3 regions of the Thermohahella caldifontis genome follow, and region 3 is predicted to be linked to each of the others. Evidence: predicted binding sites of a transcription regulator. Region 3 holds the regulator's gene; each other region holds the start of a gene.
What was found. The regulator sigma-54, encoded in region 3, starts transcription at its own class of promoters, with help from an activator protein. The targets are predictions, from matches to a motif close to TGGCACNNNNNTTGCTNT.

Region 1 (6,697 bases), 430 kb from region 3:
TCAACAATCCGCAGAACGAACGTACCAAGCTGTTCCTCAGTCAGATCCTGGATCACTGAGTTCCGGCTGTCCTTCCAGTGGCGCCTGCAACTTCTGCAGTGCGCCACTGTTCCGCAGAGACGCGAAAGCGCTTCTCACTCTGTCTATCCACCCGGGGCGGCTGCCTCTGGAAAACGCCATATAGAGGCCACTGTCCAGCGCCTCAAGATCCAACACCTTGCGCAGCTTCGAGCACTCCACACGGCCACTCAGGCAGGCCAGGTTGCCCATTGCGATCAGGTCAATCCTTCCGGCAAAGAGCATGCGGTAGTTCAGCTCCTGATCCGAAACCGGAAAAAGCCCCGATTGCTTGCCCTCGGGAAACCCCTGTCCAAGCAGATACTGATGACGGACATCCTGATTGACAACGCCTGTCAGGTAACGTTTCGCATCCTCCAGTGAGCCGACGACAATATCCTGTCGCGACCTCAGCGCATAGAGGCCGTAGCGTATCGGCACAATGGGCCCGACCCAGGTAAACAGCGGTTCACGCTCCCGAGTGCGCGCAATGGAAAAAATAAGAACATCCGGCTGCGTGGTTGCAGTCTTGTAGGCCCGCGCCCACGGCATGGCCTGTATACGCCATGCAAGCCCGGCCTCCCTGAGCACCGCTTCAACAATATCCACCGCCGGGCCGAAGACCTTGCCACCTTCCGCATACTGAAGCGGCGGAGAGTGTTCCGTCACCACCTGCAAGACTCCGGCTCTTTCCTCTTCAGCAGCATGCACCATGCCGAGTATTCCCAGCCAGCCCGCCAGCATCCAGTAAATCAGACTGCGCACCTTTCTGCCCCTCCTGACAGGTGTGTGATCATTCAGCATAGCAGACCTGCAGAGTTGTGGAGAATCCGCCACAACGGGCGTATGCTGAAAAGAAAAAGGGAGGTTCGGCCATGTCACTCACCACTCGCCCCATCTTTCAGGTGGATGCCTTCGGGCGCGGGCCCTTTACCGGCAATCCGGCGGCCGTCATTCCGCTGGATGACTGGTTGCCAGACAACCTGCTGCTCGCCATTGCCGGCGAGAACAATCTCTCCGAGACCGCCTTCTACGTTCCGCGACAGACCGGCTATGACCTGCGCTGGTTCACGCCCACACAGGAAGTGGACCTGTGCGGCCATGCCACCCTGGCAACTGCATGGGTGATCTACAACCTGTATGATGCGAAGGATCGCGAGCTGGTGTTTCATACCCGCAGCGGGCAGCTCAATGTGCGCCGTGAAGGGACCGACCGGCTGTCACTGCTCTTTCCTGCCCGCCGCGCCCAGCCGGTTGAGCTGACGCCGGACATCCAGCGCATGGTGGATCAGCCCGTCAGTGCCGCGCTGCGCAGCCGGGATCTGATGCTGGTACTGGACTCGGAAGCCGCCGTCCTCCATGCGCGGCCCAACCTTGACTGGATACGCCGGGACAACTCGCTGGGCGTGATCATTACTGCCCCCGGCGAGTACTGCGACTTCGTTTCACGCTTTTTCGCACCCAATGCGGGAATTGACGAGGATCCGGTAACCGGTTCCGCCCACTGTACACTGACGCCATTCTGGTCGGAGCGCTTGGGCAAGGTGGAACTGCACGCGCGTCAGCTCTCGCGGCGCGGGGGCTGGCTGGAGTGTCATGCACTGGGTGATCATGTGCGGATTGTGGGCGAGGCGCAGTTGTACATGGACGGGCACATCCATGTGCCTTTCGAGTGCTAGCGCTCAGGACAACCAGGCCGCCAGGGTCCCCAGCCAGAGCAGGAGCAGCACGGCACTGATGACCTGCCAGGTCCGCTCCGGATAACGTGCCGCCAGAGGGCGCGGCGCATCGGGAACCAGTGTCCGGTTGGGTGTTTTCAGATCCGTCAGCCAGTCGGACAAGGCACCGTAGCGCTGCCCCGGATCAAGCCGCAGCGCCTTGGCCAGCGCGGCATCAAACCAGGGCGGAACCAGCGGATTGTGCGACCAGGCGGGCACATAACGCAGGCGGCCCAGGCTGACCGGTGACACCGCATCCTCCCAGGCTTCTCCGTAGGGATGGGCGCCGGTCAGCATCTCATAGGCCATCACGGCCAGGGCGAACAGCTCGGATCGCAGGGTGGGGGCCGCCCCCTGACGGTACTCCGGCGCACTGTAGCGACTGGAGCCCAGCGGCATGCCCTCATGGGGACGCCGTTCCTCTTCGCGCATGCCGCCGATCCAGACACTGCCGAAATCAATGAGCTTCACCTGCCCGTCAGGCCGGATCATCACGTTGGCCGGCTTGAGATCGCCGTGCAGCATGTCTCGTCGGTGGAAGGCCCGCACGGCCCTGACGAGCTGCTCCACAATGGCCACCACCGCCGGGATATCCGGTGCGGGGTGAGCGGTCATCCACTGCTCGAGCGTCACGCCCTCGACCCACTCCGACAGGTAGTACAGCCACGGACTCTCCGGCCGGGGCAGCACCTGTACCACATGGGGACTGTCCACGCGCCGGCCGGCCCAGTCTTCAAGCAGGAACCGGCTGATATAGGCGGCGTCATCGGCATAGCGTGGTGACGGTGTTTTCATCACGCACACATTTCCCGACGCATCCCTGACCCGGTAGACCTGGCCCCGCTCGCTGGCGTGAAGCTCGGCCTCCACCGTCAGACCATCCAGCACGTCACCCGGCGCCAGAAGCGGCGGAAACCGGACCTGGCCTGCGCCGGGAATTTCCGTCAGCGCCGCCTCACCGGCATCCAGCACACGGATGAACTGCACGGTCAGGTTGTCATCCGAGCCGGCATTCAGGGCAAGCTCCAGCGTCTTGTCCGCCAGCGCCTCCAGTGCCTCTCCGGAACCGGCCCGGGCGGCATCCTCCAGAATCCGTTGCCAGGTCTGCAAAGGCAAAAAGCCGTGCACGCCATCCGTGGTCAGCGCCAGGACGTCGCCGGCCCTGAGGCTGTGGTGCCGGTAATCCAGTTCCAGCGAACTGTCCATGCCCAGGGCACGGGTCAGGTATCCCGAGTCCTTTCCGAGCGCCAGATGATGATCCTGCGTCAGGCATCTGAGGGTGCCGTCGCGCCAGCGCCAGACACGGCTGTCACCCGCGTGGAAGACGTGCAGGCTGCCGGGTTTGAGAATCACCCCGCTGAAGGTGCAGACATAACCCCGGGCTTCACCCAGTGTCCGGAGAGACTGGCCGTGGAGCCAGCGGTTGAGTGCGGTGACCACCCGCGCCAAGGAGGTTTTCACCCGCCAGGTATCCGGAGTCGCATAGTAATCCTGCACAAAGGTCCGGACGGCCACCTCGGCCGCTTCACCTCCGCACTCGCTGGCACTCACGCCGTCCGCCACCACGGCGACCACACCCTTGCGGCGAATCACCGGAGATTCCGGAATGCAGAGGGCAAGGCTGTCCTCATTTCCGGTCTTGTGACCGGCCAGCGAACGCTGGCCGGCGATAACCCTCAGATCCGACATGGTTTATGCCACTTCAATCAGTTCGACGCGGCCATCCTCGTGCACTTCGGCAATATGGCCTTCCGGCTCGCGGACAAACTGCACCAGAACAAGGCACACCGCAGCCGCACCCGCAATCACCAGGAAGAAGGTGGAGGCATCCACGAAGGACAGCACCGTCAGGAAGGTCACGCCCCCCACGTTACCATAGGCACCTACCATCCCTGCAATCTGACCGGTCAGGCGGCGCTTCACGAGGGGCACCATGGCAAACACGGCCCCTTCCCCGGCCTGAACAAAGAAACTGCAGGCCATGGTGGCCAGGACGGCAACCGGGATCCACCAGCTGCCATCCACCTGACTGAGGACAAGATAGCCCACCATCAGCCCGCCGATCAGTACGGTCAGCGTTTTCTTGCGACCCAGCTTGTCACTGATCCAGCCACCGCCCGGCCGCGCGACCAGATTCATGAAGGCGAAGCCCGAAGCCAGCAAGCCGGCCTTGACCGCATCCAGGCCGAAGGTTTCCATGAAGAACAGGGGCAGCATGGACACCACGGCCAGTTCGGAACCGAAGGTCACGAAATAGGCCCAGTCAAGCACCGCCACCTGGGAAAAGGAGTAGCGATCCATCTCGGGCACCGGCTGACGCAAGCGTTCACGGTTGACGTCCACGATATGATAAACCTGAAAGGCAAACAGCCCGACCAGCCCGGCAACCAGCACCATGAAAGCACTTTCACTGATGAGGGCAACGCCGGACGGAGACAGTTTCCAGCCCAGTACGCCCAGTGCCAGATACATGGGCACGTTCATGGCTATATACAGGTACAGGTCACGCTTCGAGGAGACTTCCAGGCCGGTGCTCTTTCTGGGCCTGAAATAGGCGGAACCCTTGGGGGTGTTGCGCACCTTGAGATAGAAAATCACGCTGTAGGCCAGTGTCAGACCGCTGATGCACAGCAATGCATAACGCCAGCCATTATCGCCGCCGTAGATCAGTGCAAGGGAAGGCAGGGTCATGGCAGCGGCTGCGGAGCCGAAATTGCCCCAGCCGCCATAGATGCCTTCAGCCAGCCCCACCTGACGGGCGGGAACCATTCGCCCACCAGACGAATACCGATCACGAAGCCTGCCCCCACAAATCCCAGCAGGAAGCGTGTGAGCGCCAGCTGTTCCCAGCTCGTGGACAGGGCAAAGAGGGCGCTGACCACCGCACCTGTCGCCAGCAGCAGGCTGTACACCCTGCGCGGGCCAAAACGATCCACCAGCATGCCGATGAGAATGCGCGCGGGAATGGTCAGGGCCACATTGAGAATTAGCAGGGCCTTGATCTGTTCACTGCTGAGATTGAAGGCTTCCTTCAGGTGCCCGAGCAGCGGGGCGTGGGAAAACCAGAGCATGAATGTGAGGAAAAACGCGAACCAGCTGAAATGCAGCGTACGGATACGCGCGTCCTTGAGATTGAGCAGGTTGAACCCGGTTGACATGGTACTCTCCTTTGGGTGGTGAAGTTGAGACTCCCTCACTGCTCAATCACAAAACGCGCCACCTCCAGGTATTACCCTGTCATTTCAACAAGTTGCGTCATAATCCACCTTGTTTCCGGACTGATTTGGGGCGCCACACCCCCACTCTACCCACTTTGGGGTAATCCATTTTGATGCGTTTTCGGGCCTGCGTGCCCCAAAACGGGTCCGTTTCAATCCGTTCACCCGTCCGGCGCAGCGCGTTTTGCACGCAGATCGCTCATACCTGCATTCTATCCTATTGTTTTTAAAGTACCATTTTGAATATTGGCACTTTTTGCGCTTTATCCGGGGCAGACCCACCTGATTGAGAGAGTCTGGTATGAAGATGAAACTAGTCGTGATCGGAAATGGTATGGCCGGGATGCGTACCGTTGAAGAGCTCCTGAAAATCGCCCCGGATCTGTATGACATCACCGTGTTCGGCAATGAACCCTGGGGAAACTACAACCGGATCATGCTCTCGCCCGTACTCTGCGGTGAAAAGTCCATTGACGACATCATGATCAACCGTCCGGAGTGGTACGCGGAACACAACATCACGCTCCACGCCGGAGAAACCAAGCAGGTTGTCGAAATTGACCGGCGCAACAAGGTGGTCATCGCTGCCGACGGCACCCGTGCCGCCTACGACCGCCTGCTGATCACGACAGGTTCCAAACCGTTCATCATTCCCGTTCCGGGCAAGGATCTGGACGGTGTGGTGACCTTCCGCGACATCGCCGATGTGGAAGTCATGCTCGAGGCCGCCCGGACCCGAAAGCACGCGGTGGTGATCGGCGGCGGACTGCTCGGTCTGGAAGCTGCGAACGGACTGATGAAGCAAGGCATGCACGTGACCGTGGTGCACAACATGGAATGGCTGATGAACCGCCAGCTGGACAAGACGGCAGCAGACTTCCTGCAGGCCGCACTGGAAGAACGGGGCATCCGGTTCCGCATCCATACCCTGACGGAAGAGATCCTCGGCGACGAAAACGGACATGTCAGGGGGCTGCGCTTCAGTACCGGCGAGGAGATCCCGGCGGACATCGTGGTCATGGCGGCCGGCATCATCCCCAACACGGAACTGGCCCGGTCAGCCGGTTTGCATTGTGAACGGGGCATCGTGGTGAACGATACCCTGCAGACCTTTGATCCGGCCATCTACGCCGTGGGGGAATGCATTCAGCACCGCGGCGAGGTCTTTGGTCTGGTCGCCCCCATCTGGGATCAGGCACGTGTCTGCGCCAACCATCTTGCCGGCTACTGCACCAGCATTTACCAGCAGAAAGCCACCTCCACCAAGCTCAAGGTGACGGGCATCGACCTCTTTTCTGCCGGTGATTTCATGGGAGATGACACCACCGAGGACATCATCTTCCAGGATCCCAGGGCAGGTGTGTACAAGAAGGCCGTCATCCGGGACAACCGGCTCGCGGGCATCGTGCTCTACGGTGATACGGTGGACGGCCCCTGGTATTTCCAGCTCATCCGCGAGAAAACCTCCATTGCCGACTTCCGGGATACGCTGCTCTTCGGCCAGCACATGCTGGGCGATGCCGGGCATGACGGCCAGAGCGCTGTCGTCAACATGGCCGACGATGCGGAGGTCTGCGGCTGCAACGGCGTCTGCAAGGGAGACATCGTCAAGGCCATTACGGAAAACAAGCTGTTCACCCTCGAAGATGTGCGTGCCGCCACCAAGGCTTCCGCCTCCTGCGGCTCCTGCACCGGCCTGGTGGA
Region 2 (6,697 bases), 610 kb from region 3:
GGGCGGTTGCAGTGTGGATTTCACCAGATCATGAAACAGCGCCGCCAGCTCAATGAACTCCTTGCGGTTGCGGCGAAACTCCGTCTGCAGGTGCTCGGGCAGGTGGGCCTGCAAGGCGTACATGAGTTGCAGGTGCAACGCCTTGTCCGACAGGGGTTCGCCCTCATAGACCGGCAGTGCGCCCTCGCGCATCAGGCGCTGGTAAAGGCGCAGGCCCATGGCATGGTAGGTCCGGACTTCCGGTAACCGGTCATGGCGCCCGCCGGAGACCTTGTGCAGGCGGGCGGCAAAATCCTGCTGTGCGGCCCGGTTGAACATGAGGATGAGGATGCGCCGGGGGTCGTGTCCCCGGTCCAGCAGGGAGCAGATGCGATGGGCCAGTGTGGTGGTCTTGCCACTACCTGCCACGGCGGTGATGACCGCATGCTCGAAGTCCGCCTCGACAATGGCGCGCTGTTCGTCCGTCAGTTTCATGGGGCGCTATTGTAAAGGCAGCCCCGCCAAATTGCATGACATGTTCCGATCCGGTTGTCAGAAACAAACGCACGGCAAGCCTCCCCGTGACGGCAAAGTACGACAGAAGAAATTGTTCGCCCCAGCCCTTGATGGCGTTCCGGATCGCCCCCATTCCTGAAGCAGGTGAGTCATCTGACAAATCAACAAAGGAGTGTCATCATGAGTACAGCAGTCAAACCCATTCCTGTTCCCCGTTTTCCTGTCTGGGTAGTCGTGGCCGATGGCGCTAAAGCCCGCATTCTGGTGGGGAAGACGGGGCGCGGCGCATTCGAGAAAGAAGAAGTGCAGATCAACCCGGAAGCCAGGAAGCATGGCCGGGATCTGGTGACGGATGCGCCTGGCCGTGTATTTGACAGTGCAGGGCAGGGGAGGCATGGCATGGAGCCGCCGACGGATCCCAAGGATGCGGTGGAAGAGTCCTTTGCTCGTGAGCTGGCGGAACGCTTGCATCAGGGCGCATTGGAGGATGCCTACGAGAAACTCTATGTGATCGCCACCCCGGTTTTTCTGGGATATCTGCGCAAGCACTATACGGATGCCATCCGGCAGCGCCTGGCCGGTGAAATCGACAAGGATCTGACGGCACAGGATGCGGAGGCGATCCGTGCCGCGTTACCCGAAATTCTGTAAGATGACGTCAAGACCGGTATGGCAGTCAGCGCATACCGGTCAGGGGTCTGGTGTCGCTTGCCGGTCAATTGCATGAAATGTTACCGGTGTCCTTTACAGCGCATGAGGATGGGTGAACAATGCCCCGAAAACAGCAAACAGGGACGCAGATCATGACCGGATACCTTCTGACAGGGGCATTGGCCCTTTCCCTCCTCGCCGGATGTGCCGCCACGGGCGCAGGCAAGCCGGATACGGCTGCGCAAGCTGCGCAGACCTCCGCGCAGCAGACTCAGACCATGACCCCGCTTCAGGCAGCGATTGCCGCAGGTGACCGGGCCACGGCACTGGCGCTGCTGTCCGGACAGGCCGATCCGAATGCCACCACTGAAAAGATGCCCTGGTCGCCCCTGCATCTGGCCGCAGAAAAAGGGGATGCGGTGCTGGTCAAGGCGCTGCTGGCGGCCGGTGCGCGCATTGATGCCCCGGGCCCGGGCGGCGTGACGCCGCTGATGAAGGCCGTTTCACGGGGCCAGCTGACGGCGGCCAAGGCGCTCATTCGCGCCGGCGCAGACGTGAATGCGGTGGCCGAAGGCCGCTCCGTGCTCATGCAGGCTGCAGAAAGTGGTGCCATGCTGATGGTTCAGGTGCTGCTTGAAGCCGGCGCCGACGTGCATTTCCACAGCGCCGCCGGGACACCCCTGGAAGCCGCCCAGAAGGGGGGGCACAAGGATATTGAAATGCTGCTCCTGCAATGGGGTGCCGGCGGCTGATTCTTAACGGATCGACTGTGTAAAATATTCTGGCATTCCGGACAATCCCGTCTATAGTTAGGGTGATTGTCCGGAGGCCGGGATGATGAAAGAAGCGTTGACGACAGGCGAAGTCGCCCAGTATTGCGGGGTCAGTTTCCGAACGGTGCTGCGCTGGATCGAGCGCGGCTATCTGCGTGCCTTTCAGTTGCCCGGCCGGGGTGACAACCGGATCGAGGTGCGTGAATTTGTGCGCTTTCTCAAGGAGCACGACATGCCCGTTCCGGAAGCCTTTGCGGATCTGGCACTGGCCGACCATGACACCCGGCGCATCCTGATCGTGGATGATGACCTCTCCATGGCCAACGCCATCCGTCGCTGCCTCAAGCGCCTGGACCATGACATCCGGATCGCCTGTGACGGCTTTGAAGCCGGTGTGCAGCTGGCCGGCTTTATGCCGCATCTTCTGATTCTGGATCTGGCCATGCCGGGCATGGATGGTTATCAGGTGCTGGAATTCATCCGGACCGAACCGCAGTTTGCGCGCACGCGGATACTGGTGCTGTCCGGCATGAGTCAGGCTCACTTGGACGAAGCCCTGGAGCGGGGCGCGGATCGGGTGATGGCCAAGCCTTTCGACAACGATGCGCTCGAGGAAGCCGTGGTCGCCCTGCTCATGGCGGAGGACTCGCCAGAGCAAGGCGCCTCCTGAAGATTCAGTCCCCCGGTGCTGCACAGGGCTGTCAGGAGACGGTCAGCGCAACGGCCGGGTGATCAGGCCCAGACGGGTATCCGGCATGGCCTTGAGTACGCGGGCGAGCAGCATGGAGAAGACCAGGGTCAGCACCAGCCGGAAAACCAGTACGCCGGAAATGTCCGCGCCCATGGCCAGAATCAGCAGAGTATCTTCAATCACGCTGTGCCCCAGACCCAGAAAGCAGATGGCAGCGGTCACGTCCCGGGGCGGGATATGTCCCTGACGGGCTTCGCGGATCAGCAGGCCCCCGCCAAAGGCCAGTCCCAGCGTCAGCCCCACGAGGATGAGGCTGGCCGCCTGACGACCAATCCCCAGCAGATTCAGACAGGGCGCCAGCATACGCTGCAAGAGCGCTTCCACACCGATCCAGCGCAACAGGCGCAGGACGACCAGCAGGAGAGCAATGACCCCGGCGATGATCGCAAGGCCCTGTAGCTGACTCCAGGCCCAGGCCTTGAGTGAGGGGTCGGCCGCTTCCGGCTGCCAGGCCGGTGTCCACGGGGTCTGAAGCCAGTCCAGCATGCCGTAAAGGTGAAACAGCAGGATGCCGTAGAGCAGGCTGCCACCCACCCGCCAGAGCAGGGTGAAGCGCAGGCGAACACCGGCACTGCGCGCAATGCCGCCTTCCACAATGAGGTTGTGCGCGATGAGCATCATGCCGCCGAGCGTGGTGACCTGTGCAACCGTCAGGTTCAGATCAGGCTGTGTAAAGAAAATCAACAAGCCTGTATAGATATTGGTGGCCATGGTGGTGACCCAGACCAGTGCCAGTTCACCCGGCAGCCCTACCCATGCCATCAGCGGTGCCAGCACGGTCCCAAGCCATGAAATGAAGCCGATACCTTCCAGTAGCCGGATGATGATCAAGGCGGGAACCATGATTCTGAACAGGCTGAGCGAGACATCCCGGTATTCCCGGGGAAGGCCGGCAAAGGCCCGGTTGAATCCCTTGTGCATGTAAGCATCCTGTCTGAGAACGGGGCAGGCTGTCAGTTTAGTCGGGTGGAGCGGCGTACGGTGTTCGTGAAGATGCGTACGACCTTGTGACAGGGATGTCAGATAAATTTACAAAACTGGTTTATTTATGATGACGCCGTGTTCACTAACTAGATGAAATAAAGCCGTTTTTAATAGTTGGCCTGGAATGTGCTTTATATGATGAGTATAGGTAGTCACGCTCTCAAGGTGCCGGAATACGCACCCGGGATGGCTTCGGTAAATCGAGACAAGGAAATGATGGTAATGAAAGCATTGATTCAGACCGCAGGAATTCTGGCCCTTTCCACACTGGCGGCAACAACCCAGGCCAAGGTGGTGATTTTTGATGACAATCTGGGCGGCGCGGCCAAGGCGGGCAGTGTGGAAACTGCGGTGGGTGCCTACACCAATTTGCAGGGGGACGTATGGGGGCCGGTACTGACCTTCTCCGACTTTACCGTAACGGGCGGGTTTTCCCACAGTGTCAATCTGGCCGGCCGGAACTTCAACAAGAATAACCAGATCACCATGGGTTCCCTGCCTTATCAGGATCTGAAGCCGCAACATGGCGGGTTGGGCTCGCTGAGCCTTGCCAGCGGCGGTGCCAACAGCGATACGGATAATCTGCAGCCCAACCTGATCACCGGCGCAGTGGGTGATGAAATCCTGTTCTTTGACTTCGGCACCTCCGTGGTACTGGACACCGTATGGTTCAACGGTTCGCACACCGAGCACACGGCCTTCACGAACAATGGGCGTAATGATGCCGGCGACGCATTGTTCACTCTGTTTTACAGTGCAGATGGGGTGGCATATCAGGCCACAGGCCCGCAGACCTCACCCATGAATCAGGAATACCTGCTGACGGGCATCACCTCCGCATACACCCACTGGGCGGTAGCTGCCACGGGCTGGAACAGCGCACCCGGCGGCTATGTGGAAGCCATCCGTTATGCCACGGTTCCCGAGCCCGCTACGCTGGCATTGCTGGGCCTGGGTCTGGCAGGGCTCGGGTTGCGCAGCCGGAAGTAATCCGGCAACGGGACAGGGTGAATCCGGTCTTGTGTCGTCACAGAAAAGGGGCTGCGGCTCCTTTTTTATTTGCAGATGGTTTGTCAATTGAACCCTTGGGGATTGGGCTGCGGTAGTCCTTGACCCTGCTCTCAAAAGGCTGATTAAATAGCGGCCCGACACGGATGTGCATGTTTCAGGGAGTGAAGTTATGGACAACAGGATCGTCAGGGTCGGCGATGACCCTCAATGCCCCATGCGGGACGGCAAGACGCCTGGCAGGCTCTCGGCGAGTCCCCGCAGTCTCTGCCGGAACAGGGATGGTACGATGCATCTGCCTGACCTCAGAACCTGCTACCCGCTGCTGCTTGTCATCTGTCTGAGCCTGGTACTGTCGGGCTGTGCCACAACGAGAGATCACAACGGTTATGCGTACCCTGCGGATTTTACGGAATACTCGGTCAACGTAGGCGTACCCTTGCATTACGAGATTGCTTTTCCGCCAGGCGGTATACAGACTTATTGGAAAAACGGCCAGATTGCCGGCATCGGGAGCATTGCCGGCGTTGTGGATGGCTGGGTCATGGGCGGCGCAGCCGACATCACGAAAGGCCCCATTCCGGACATCGTGGACTTTGAGTATCAGTCCTTGTACGAGGAGAAAGTCTACCACGTTCGCTTTGAGATCCTGCCGCACGTCAAGCGGGTGATGTACCAGAAAGTTCACACCAGGTGGGGCCCGGACAAAGCGGAGAACTCGTATCGTAAAGCCATCAGTTTCGGGATTATGCCGGGAGGCCAATATATCGTCTGGATAGGAGCCCATCTCCGGGATGCCATCGAAATCGGCCGAGGGCAGGCGGAGTTTGTTAAAACGACACCTTATTACAAGGCCTTCCGCGAAGGGCGGCACGGGCGGGCCGTGCAGCTCAACGGGTTGCATCCGGAGTGGACACCGGAACACTGGACGGCGTATGACACGATTCTGCTCGGTGACTTCATCGGCATAAAACTGTACCCGGACGACCGCGATTACTGGATGCCCCCGAGACTGGAAGAACTGCCGCCGGAGGCCTGGAAGCAGGGGGACATGACCCCGTGGCGCAAAAGGCCTCCCGAGGTGGAAGTCAATCCTCAGATGTTCATTTACAAGTACTCTTCCTGGAAGGAACTTGAAAAGAAGTATCGCTGAGATGAACTCGTCCAGTGCCTGAACCCGGAAGCCGCAATCAGCATTTGCAGGCTGCCCGATCATCGGGCGCCATCACGTCTGTCCTCCGGAGATCAGCCGCACCACGGAAGAAAAATCCTTCATGGCCTCGCCCTGATCACAATGCATCTGATAGAGCTGCTTGGCCAGGGCGCCCAACGGTGTGCTGCAGCCGGTTTCAAGCGCCCCCTCCATGGCCAGTCCCAGATCCTTGTTCATCAGCGCCGAAGCAAAGCCGCCCTCGTATTCCCGTGCTGACGGGACGTTATCCATCACGCCGGGCCAGGGGTTGTACTTTTCCAGTGACCAGTTGCCCCCGGAGCTGGTGCGCATGATGTCGCTGAGCACGACCGGATCCAGACCATGCTGAACACCGAGATTCAGGGCTTCTGCCGTGCCGATCATGTGAATGGCCAGCAGCATGTTGTTGCACATCTTGGCCACCTGTCCCGCCCCCGGTCCTCCGGCGAGAATGGCCCGGCTGCCCATCACGTCAAACAGCGGGCGCGCACGTTCCAGGTCGTCTTCCCCGCCCTCCACCATAAAGGTCAGGGTGCCGGCTTCGGCACCGGCGGTACCGCCTGAAACCGGGGCATCCAGCATGGCAAAGCCGGCCTGGCGGGCGGCGTCTGCGATGCGGCGGGCACTGGCAGCGGCAATGGTGGAACAGTCAATGAGCAGCGGCCGGGCACGGAGGCGGGCGATCAGGCCGTCCACGCCCAGATACACGGCTTCGCTGTGTGCACTGGCAGGCAGCATGGTGATCACGGCATCGGCGCCTTCTGCCGCGTCCACTGTTGAGGTGGCCGCCTGGGCGCCTTCTGCCGCCAGCGCACCGACCGGCTCAGGATTGAGGTCAAACAC
Region 3 (6,697 bases):
CATGATCACCCGGCAGGATGTGGTGCTGGCACTCTCCAACTCGGGTACCACGGCTGAAATCGTGACACTCCTGCCCCTGTTGCGGCGCATGAATGTCCCTCTGATTGCCATGACCGGAAACCCGGATTCGACCCTGGCTCTGGCTGCCGAAGCCCATCTGAACACCAGCGTGGCTACGGAAGCCTGCCCGCTGGGGCTGGCACCCACGGCATCCACTACGGCAGCACTGGCCATGGGCGATGCGCTGGCTGTCGCACTGCTGGAAGCCCGGGGATTCACGGCCGAAGACTTCGCCTTCTCCCACCCGGGCGGTGCACTGGGGCGGCGGTTACTCCTCAAGGTGGAAGACATCATGCACACGGGCAACGAAATCCCCTGCGTGCAGCCGGGTACACCACTCAAGGAAGCGCTGCTGGAAATGTCCCGCAAGGGCATGGGCATGACCGCCATCGCCGACCAGGAAGGGCGTATTTTCGGCATCTTTACGGATGGCGATCTGCGCCGCACCCTGGACCGGGATATCGATATCAACACCGCGCTGATTGATGATGTGATGACGACCCACGGCAAGACGGTTCCGCCCTCCATCCTGGCCGCAGAGGCGCTGGGGCTCATGGAAAGCAGCAAGATCAACGCACTGCTGGTGGAAGAGAACGGGCGTCTGGCCGGCGCGCTGACCATGCACGACCTGCTTCGTGCGGGAGTCCTGTGATGCCGACCGAACAGATCCGGTTGCTGGCGCTGGATGTGGATGGCGTGCTCACGGACGGCAGCGTCACCTACGACAGTGCCGGCCATGAACTCAAGAGCTTCAACATCAAGGATGGACTGGGCCTGAAACTGCTCAGGGATGCCGGCATGGCCTTGGCCATCATCACCGGCAGAACCTCTCCCATGGTTGATCGTCGCGCCCGGGAGCTGGGGATTGATCACATCATTCAGGGCCGTGAAGACAAGCTGGTTGCACTGCGTACCCTTTGTGATCAACTCGGACTTTCCCGGGAGCAGGTCGCCTACATGGGTGATGACCTGCCCGACCTGTCCGCAATCGAGTGGTCAGGAATCGGGGCCGCGCCGGCGGATGCCCATGTTTATGTGCGCGCACACGCGGACTGGATCAGCACACTGCCCGGCGGCAAGGGCGCCGTGCGCGAGCTGGCGGAACACCTGCTGGCACGGGAGCAGTGTCTGACCGCCGTCTGGCAACGCTATCGCCTGCAACAGGAGCGCTGAACGTGCCCGATCCCGGCCGGCTGATGCGAATCATCCTGCCCCTGCTGCTGGCAGGCGGCGCCTGGTGGCTGTTCACGGCAGATCCTTCGAGCGTGATTCAGCCCCCGGTCGTGCTCAAGGACAGGGAACCGGATGCGTTCATCAAGGATGCCACCTACCTGACCTACAGCAAGACCGGCACGCTCTCCAGCCGGATCCAGGCGCAGGAAGCCTGGCACTACCCGGACACTGACGAGGGAGAACTTGTACAGCCGGTCGTGGAAGTTTATCAGACCGATGCAGCCCCCTGGGTGCTGAAAGCGCAACGCGGTATTTACAGCGCCTCAGCCGACACGCTGCGCCTGGAGGAAGACGTCCACGCCGTGGGGATTGTCGGCAGCGGCCATCCGCTCCAGTTCGGCACCGAATCCCTGACCTACCTGAATGCGAAGCGCTTTATTCAGACGGACCAACCCGTTAAGATGACCTCCGACCGCGCTGAAACCACGGCAGTGGGCATGAGCGTTTCCATCGATGACAAACGCATAGACCTGCATCATGAAGTTCAATCTGTTATCTATCCTTAGTGCGCTGATTCTGGCCCTGTCCGGCATATCGGCCACCCGCGCACTGGAGCTTGCCGCCAGCACTGATCCGATCCGGGTTCAGGCGGATCGCGCACAGCTGGACGAAGCGTCCGGCAAGGCCACCTATTCGGGGCATGTTGTAGTGACTCAGGGCGAGGCCCGGCTTGAAGCGGAAACGGTTATTCTCTACCGCGATGCTCAGGGTGTTTCCCGGGTTGAAGCACATGGCCAGCCGGCCTATCTCAGGCAGATCGCCCCTGGCGATACCGTCGCCACCGAGGCCTGGGGTGAGACACTGGTGTACTCACGGGATACGCAGACACTGGAACTGTTGCGTGGCGCCCGGCTGAAGCAGGGCACCAATGTCTTCCGGGGCAACACCATCCATTACAACACGCGCACACGAGTGGTTGACGCACGCTTCGACGAAAATACAGGCACCGGACGGGTGGAAATGATCATCACGCCTGCCAACAAAGAGGCGCCGGCCAAACCATGAGTCAGGGCATCCTCCAGGCACTGAATCTGGCCAAGAGCTACAAGAAGCGGCCTGTCGTGAAGGACGTCAGCCTGGACGTGCGCCAGGGCGAAGTCGTGGGATTGCTCGGCCCCAATGGCGCAGGCAAGACCACCTGCTTTTACATGATCGTGGGATTGATTGCCTGTGACAAGGGCCGCATCCTGATTGACGACGAAGACGTCACCTTTCTGCCCATGCACGGGCGGGCGCGAAAGGGACTGGGCTACCTGCCGCAGGAGGCTTCGGTTTTTCGCAAGTTGTCAGTGGAAGACAACATCCTGGCCATTCTTGAAACGCGAAAGGACCTCAACCGGGCCCAGCGATTGGAGCGCCTGGAAGATCTGCTGCAGGAATTTCACATCACACACATTCGCAAGAGCCCGGGCATGGCACTGTCCGGTGGCGAGCGACGACGTGTCGAAATCGCCCGGGCACTGGCCACGGAACCGCGCTTCATCCTGCTGGACGAGCCCTTCGCAGGCGTTGACCCCATCTCTGTCGGTGACATCAAGCAGATCATTGATCACCTCCGTCAACGTGGCATCGGCGTCCTTATTACCGACCACAATGTCCGGGAAACGCTGGAAATCTGCGAACGCGCCCATATAGTGAGCGAAGGATACATCATTGCGAGCGGCTCACCACAGGAAGTGCTTGAAAACCGCAAGGTTCGCAAGGTTTATCTGGGCGAAAGCTTCAAACTTTAGTTTGTTTGCAAGCAAGAATTGTGACAGACTTTGTCCAAACTACCTGAACAATACTGACAGAGGTTGCGAAGCCGTCACGCATGGTCATGAAAACATCTCTTCAGCTGAAGATTGGTCAGCAGTTGACCATGACCCCGCAATTGCAACAAGCCATACGGCTGTTGCAGTTGTCGACGCTGGATCTCCAGCAGGAAATTCAGACCGCTCTGGAAAGCAACCCCATGCTGGAGGTGGCCGAGGATCTGCCCCCTGCCCCGTCCGAAGGCAAACAGGATGAGAGCGGGGCTCATCAGGATACCGAAGCGGAATCGGCCCATGAATCCGATTCGCAACCTGCTGCAGATGAAGGTTTCAATGAATCCATCCCCGAAGATCTTCCCGTGGATACGGCATGGGAAGACATCTATCAGGGATCCACGCTCAGTTACGGTTCTGCACCGCCAGACGAAGAGTTTGATTTCGAGTCACGCAACTCCCAGACGGAATCGCTGCGTGACCATCTGAGCTGGCAGCTGAATCTGATGCCCATGAGTGAGCCGGACCGGCGAATCGCCGAAGCCATCATCGACGCCATCGATGATGACGGCTATCTGATGGCCTCGACAGAAGAAATCCTGGAATCGGTCAATCGCGACCTGGAAGAGCCGGTCAATGAGGACGAATTCAACGCCGTCCTCAAGCGCATCCAGCATCTGGATCCGACCGGTGTAGGGGCACGCAACCTGCAGGAATGCCTGCTGATCCAGCTCAATCAGCTGGCCCCGGACACCCCTTGGCTGAATCAGGCCCGCAAGGTCGTACACCATTATCTGCACCTGCTGGGCAACCGGGATTACGCTCAAGTGATGCGTCGTGCACGGCTCAAGGAGCACGAGCTGAAGGAAGTCCTCCGCCTGATCCAGTCGCTCAATCCGAAGCCCGGAAGCGTCATCAGCACCAGTCAGTCCGAATATGTCATCCCGGATGTCATCGTGCGCAAACATGAGGGCGCCTGGCGGGTTGAGCTCAATCCGGAGATTGCGCCACGCATCCGGGTCAACCCCATGTACGCATCTCTGGTTCGCCGGGCAGACAACAGCGCTGACAACACCTATCTCAAGGATCAGCTGCAGGAAGCCCGGTGGTTCATCAAGAGCCTGCGCTCCCGGAATGAAACGCTGCTCAAGGTCGCCACCAAGATCGTCGAGCACCAGCAGGCTTTTCTGGAACACGGTGAAGAAGCCATGAAGCCTCTGGTACTGCATGATATTGCCGAAGCAGTTGGCATGCATGAGTCCACCATTTCCCGTGTCACAACCCAGAAATATATGCACACGCCCCGTGGCGTGTTTGAGCTGAAGTACTTTTTCTCCAGTCATGTCAGTACGGATTCCGGAGGAGAATGCTCGTCTACAGCCATTCGGGCCATGATCCGCAAGCTGATCGCAGACGAGCCTCCAAAAAAGCCGCTCAGTGACAGCAAGATTGCTGCACTGCTGGGCGAACAGGGTATTCAGGTGGCCCGGAGGACGGTTGCAAAATATCGGGAGGCCATGAACATCCCGCCGTCCAACGAAAGAAAGCGCCTGATATGATCAACTGAAATGCGATAGATCAATTCAAAGCCCCACGCTTCTGTTATGCTGAAAGTGGGCCTCAAACAACACAGAAGGAGCCAGTTATGCAAATCAATATCAGTGGTCATCATCTCGATCTGACCGACGCACTGAAAAGCTACGTCAACGAAAAGATGGAGCGACTCGAGCGTCACTTTGATCAAATTATCGGGATTGATGTCACCCTTTCCGTCGAAAAGGAGCGTCAGAAGGCTGAGGCCAATGTGCGCATTCGCGGAAACGATCTGCATGCGGAAGCTGAAGACAATGACATGTACGCCGCCATTGATCTGCTGGTCGACAAACTGGATCGCCAGCTGGTGAAACGCAAGGAAAAAACTGTTGACCGGAATCACGGCGCGTCCTGATACGGAATCCCTCCAATGAGCGATCAATCCCTGACGATTGAGTCCATCCTGTCTCCCGCCCTGACCCGCCGGGGTCTGGCGGGAACCAGCAAGAAAAAGGCGCTGGAAGACATTGCCAACATGGTGGCCGCGCATTACCCGTTCCTCGACGAGCACACCCTGTTCAACAACTTGGTATGCCGGGAACGGCTCGGATCAACGGGTATCGGTCACGGCGTGGCCATCCCCCACTGCCGTCTGGAAAACTGCGACCGGGTAATCGGTGCACTGGTCACACTGGATAATCCTGTCGACTGGGATGCCATTGACCAACAGCCCGTGGACATCCTCTTTGCCCTGATTGTGCCTCAGGAGGCCACCGGCGAACATCTGGATCTGCTCAGTCAGCTGGCGAGACGATTCAACTCTCCGGTATTCAGGGAGGCCATTCGCAACGCCCGGTCTGATGACGAGCTTTTGCGTGTGGCTGTGAGTGATCAGGTGCAAGAGCAGTGATGGAGCTGATTATCGTCAGCGGGCGCTCCGGCTCGGGCAAAAGTACCGCCCTGCATGTACTGGAAGATATCGGATTTGACTGCATCGACAACCTGCCTGCAGACCTGCTTCCCGAACTGATCGAACGCACGTCCCACAGCCGGCAGGCCTCAAGCCTGAAACTGGCCGTCGGTATTGATGCGCGCAATCTGATGGAAAGCCTGGATACCTTGCCCGACATGCTCGCGCCGCTGCGTGAGCAGGCCAATGTCTGCATTCTCTATCTGGATGCCGATGACGAGGTATTGCTTCAACGCTTCCACGCCACACGCCGGCGGCACCCTCTGACACGACAGGGCTTTTCACTGGAAGCCGCCATTCAGCAGGAGCGCAAGCGGCTGGACGCCATTGCCAGCTGTGCGGACCATCGCGTGGATACCTCAGGCCTGTCCCTGTATGAGCTCAGGGACAGCGTCAAGTACATTGTCCTAGGTCATGAAGAGCAGGATCTGGAACTCATTATCCAATCCTTCGGATACAAGCACGGCATTCCCCGGGACTCCGACTTCGTATTTGACGTCCGCTGCCTGCCCAATCCTTACTGGGAACCCTCACTGCGCCCCCTGACCGGAAAGGACAAACCCGTTCAGGACTTTCTGAACAAACATGAAGACACCGCCAGGATGGTACAAAGCATCTTCGGCTTCCTGTCAGACTGGATGCCCGGGTTTCGTCAGAACAACCGGGCCTACGTCACCATCAGCGTCGGTTGTACCGGTGGGCAGCACAGATCCGTGTATGTCTGTGAAAAGCTTGCCGAAATGTTCCGCGACACGTATGCTAACGTCAAAGTCCGGCACCGGGAGCAAGGCGACACATGATCGTTGAGCGGATCGAAATCATCAACGAGCTGGGCCTCCATGCCAGAGCAGCAGCCAAGCTCGTGGGTACAGCATCCCGGTTTGGCTGTGACATCCGACTCACCAAGGATGGCATGACGGTGGATGCCAAAAGCATCATGTCCGTCATGATGCTGGCCGCAAGCAAGGGCACCTGGATCGAAATCACCGCTGAAGGTGAGGATGCCGAAGACGCCATTGCTGCCCTCAGGGAACTGATCAACAATCGCTTCGGTGAAGAGAAGTAACCGACCGATCACCCGGGCCGCGACATGACCGAAACCTATCCCAGAAGCAAAGCCCGAGCACGTCTGCGCTCTCTCGCAGAAGCTCTG

Region 1: nirB (nitrite reductase large subunit NirB) is a predicted target of sigma-54. The motif match lies at 5,178-5,195, and genes of this name have one in related genera.
Region 2: AAIA72_RS09245 (PEP-CTERM sorting domain-containing protein) is a predicted target of sigma-54. The motif match lies at 3,770-3,787, and genes of this name have one in related genera.

The regions. Positions count from the first base shown of each region.
Region 1 is NZ_CP154858.1:1,727,106-1,733,802, forward strand. Features, by position in the region: gene AAIA72_RS08430 (amino acid ABC transporter ATP-binding protein) at 1-59, shown strand, start outside; gene AAIA72_RS08435 (substrate-binding periplasmic protein) at 37-822, opposite strand; gene AAIA72_RS08440 (PhzF family phenazine biosynthesis protein) at 933-1,736, shown strand; gene AAIA72_RS08445 (protein phosphatase 2C domain-containing protein) at 1,740-3,464, opposite strand; partial or broken gene AAIA72_RS08450 (NarK family nitrate/nitrite MFS transporter) at 3,468-4,933, opposite strand; gene nirB (nitrite reductase large subunit NirB) at 5,295-6,697, shown strand, end outside.
Region 2 is NZ_CP154858.1:1,908,751-1,915,447, reverse strand. Features, by position in the region: gene AAIA72_RS09270 (ATP-dependent helicase) at 1-474, opposite strand, end outside; gene AAIA72_RS09265 (host attachment protein) at 676-1,146, shown strand; gene AAIA72_RS09260 (ankyrin repeat domain-containing protein) at 1,299-1,898, shown strand; gene AAIA72_RS09255 (response regulator) at 1,984-2,589, shown strand; gene AAIA72_RS09250 (nucleoside recognition domain-containing protein) at 2,632-3,591, opposite strand; gene AAIA72_RS09245 (PEP-CTERM sorting domain-containing protein) at 3,877-4,644, shown strand; gene AAIA72_RS09240 (DUF2931 family protein) at 4,835-5,815, shown strand; gene mmsB (3-hydroxyisobutyrate dehydrogenase) at 5,888-6,697, opposite strand, start outside.
Region 3 is NZ_CP154858.1:1,295,819-1,302,515, forward strand. Features, by position in the region: gene AAIA72_RS06315 (KpsF/GutQ family sugar-phosphate isomerase) at 1-712, shown strand, start outside; gene AAIA72_RS06320 (KdsC family phosphatase) at 712-1,233, shown strand; gene lptC (LPS export ABC transporter periplasmic protein LptC) at 1,236-1,799, shown strand; gene lptA (lipopolysaccharide transport periplasmic protein LptA) at 1,771-2,298, shown strand; gene lptB (LPS export ABC transporter ATP-binding protein) at 2,295-3,026, shown strand; gene AAIA72_RS06340 (RNA polymerase factor sigma-54) at 3,113-4,600, shown strand; gene raiA (ribosome-associated translation inhibitor RaiA) at 4,687-4,989, shown strand; gene ptsN (PTS IIA-like nitrogen regulatory protein PtsN) at 5,005-5,484, shown strand; gene rapZ (RNase adapter RapZ) at 5,484-6,344, shown strand; gene AAIA72_RS06360 (HPr family phosphocarrier protein) at 6,341-6,610, shown strand; gene mgtE (magnesium transporter) at 6,635-6,697, shown strand, end outside.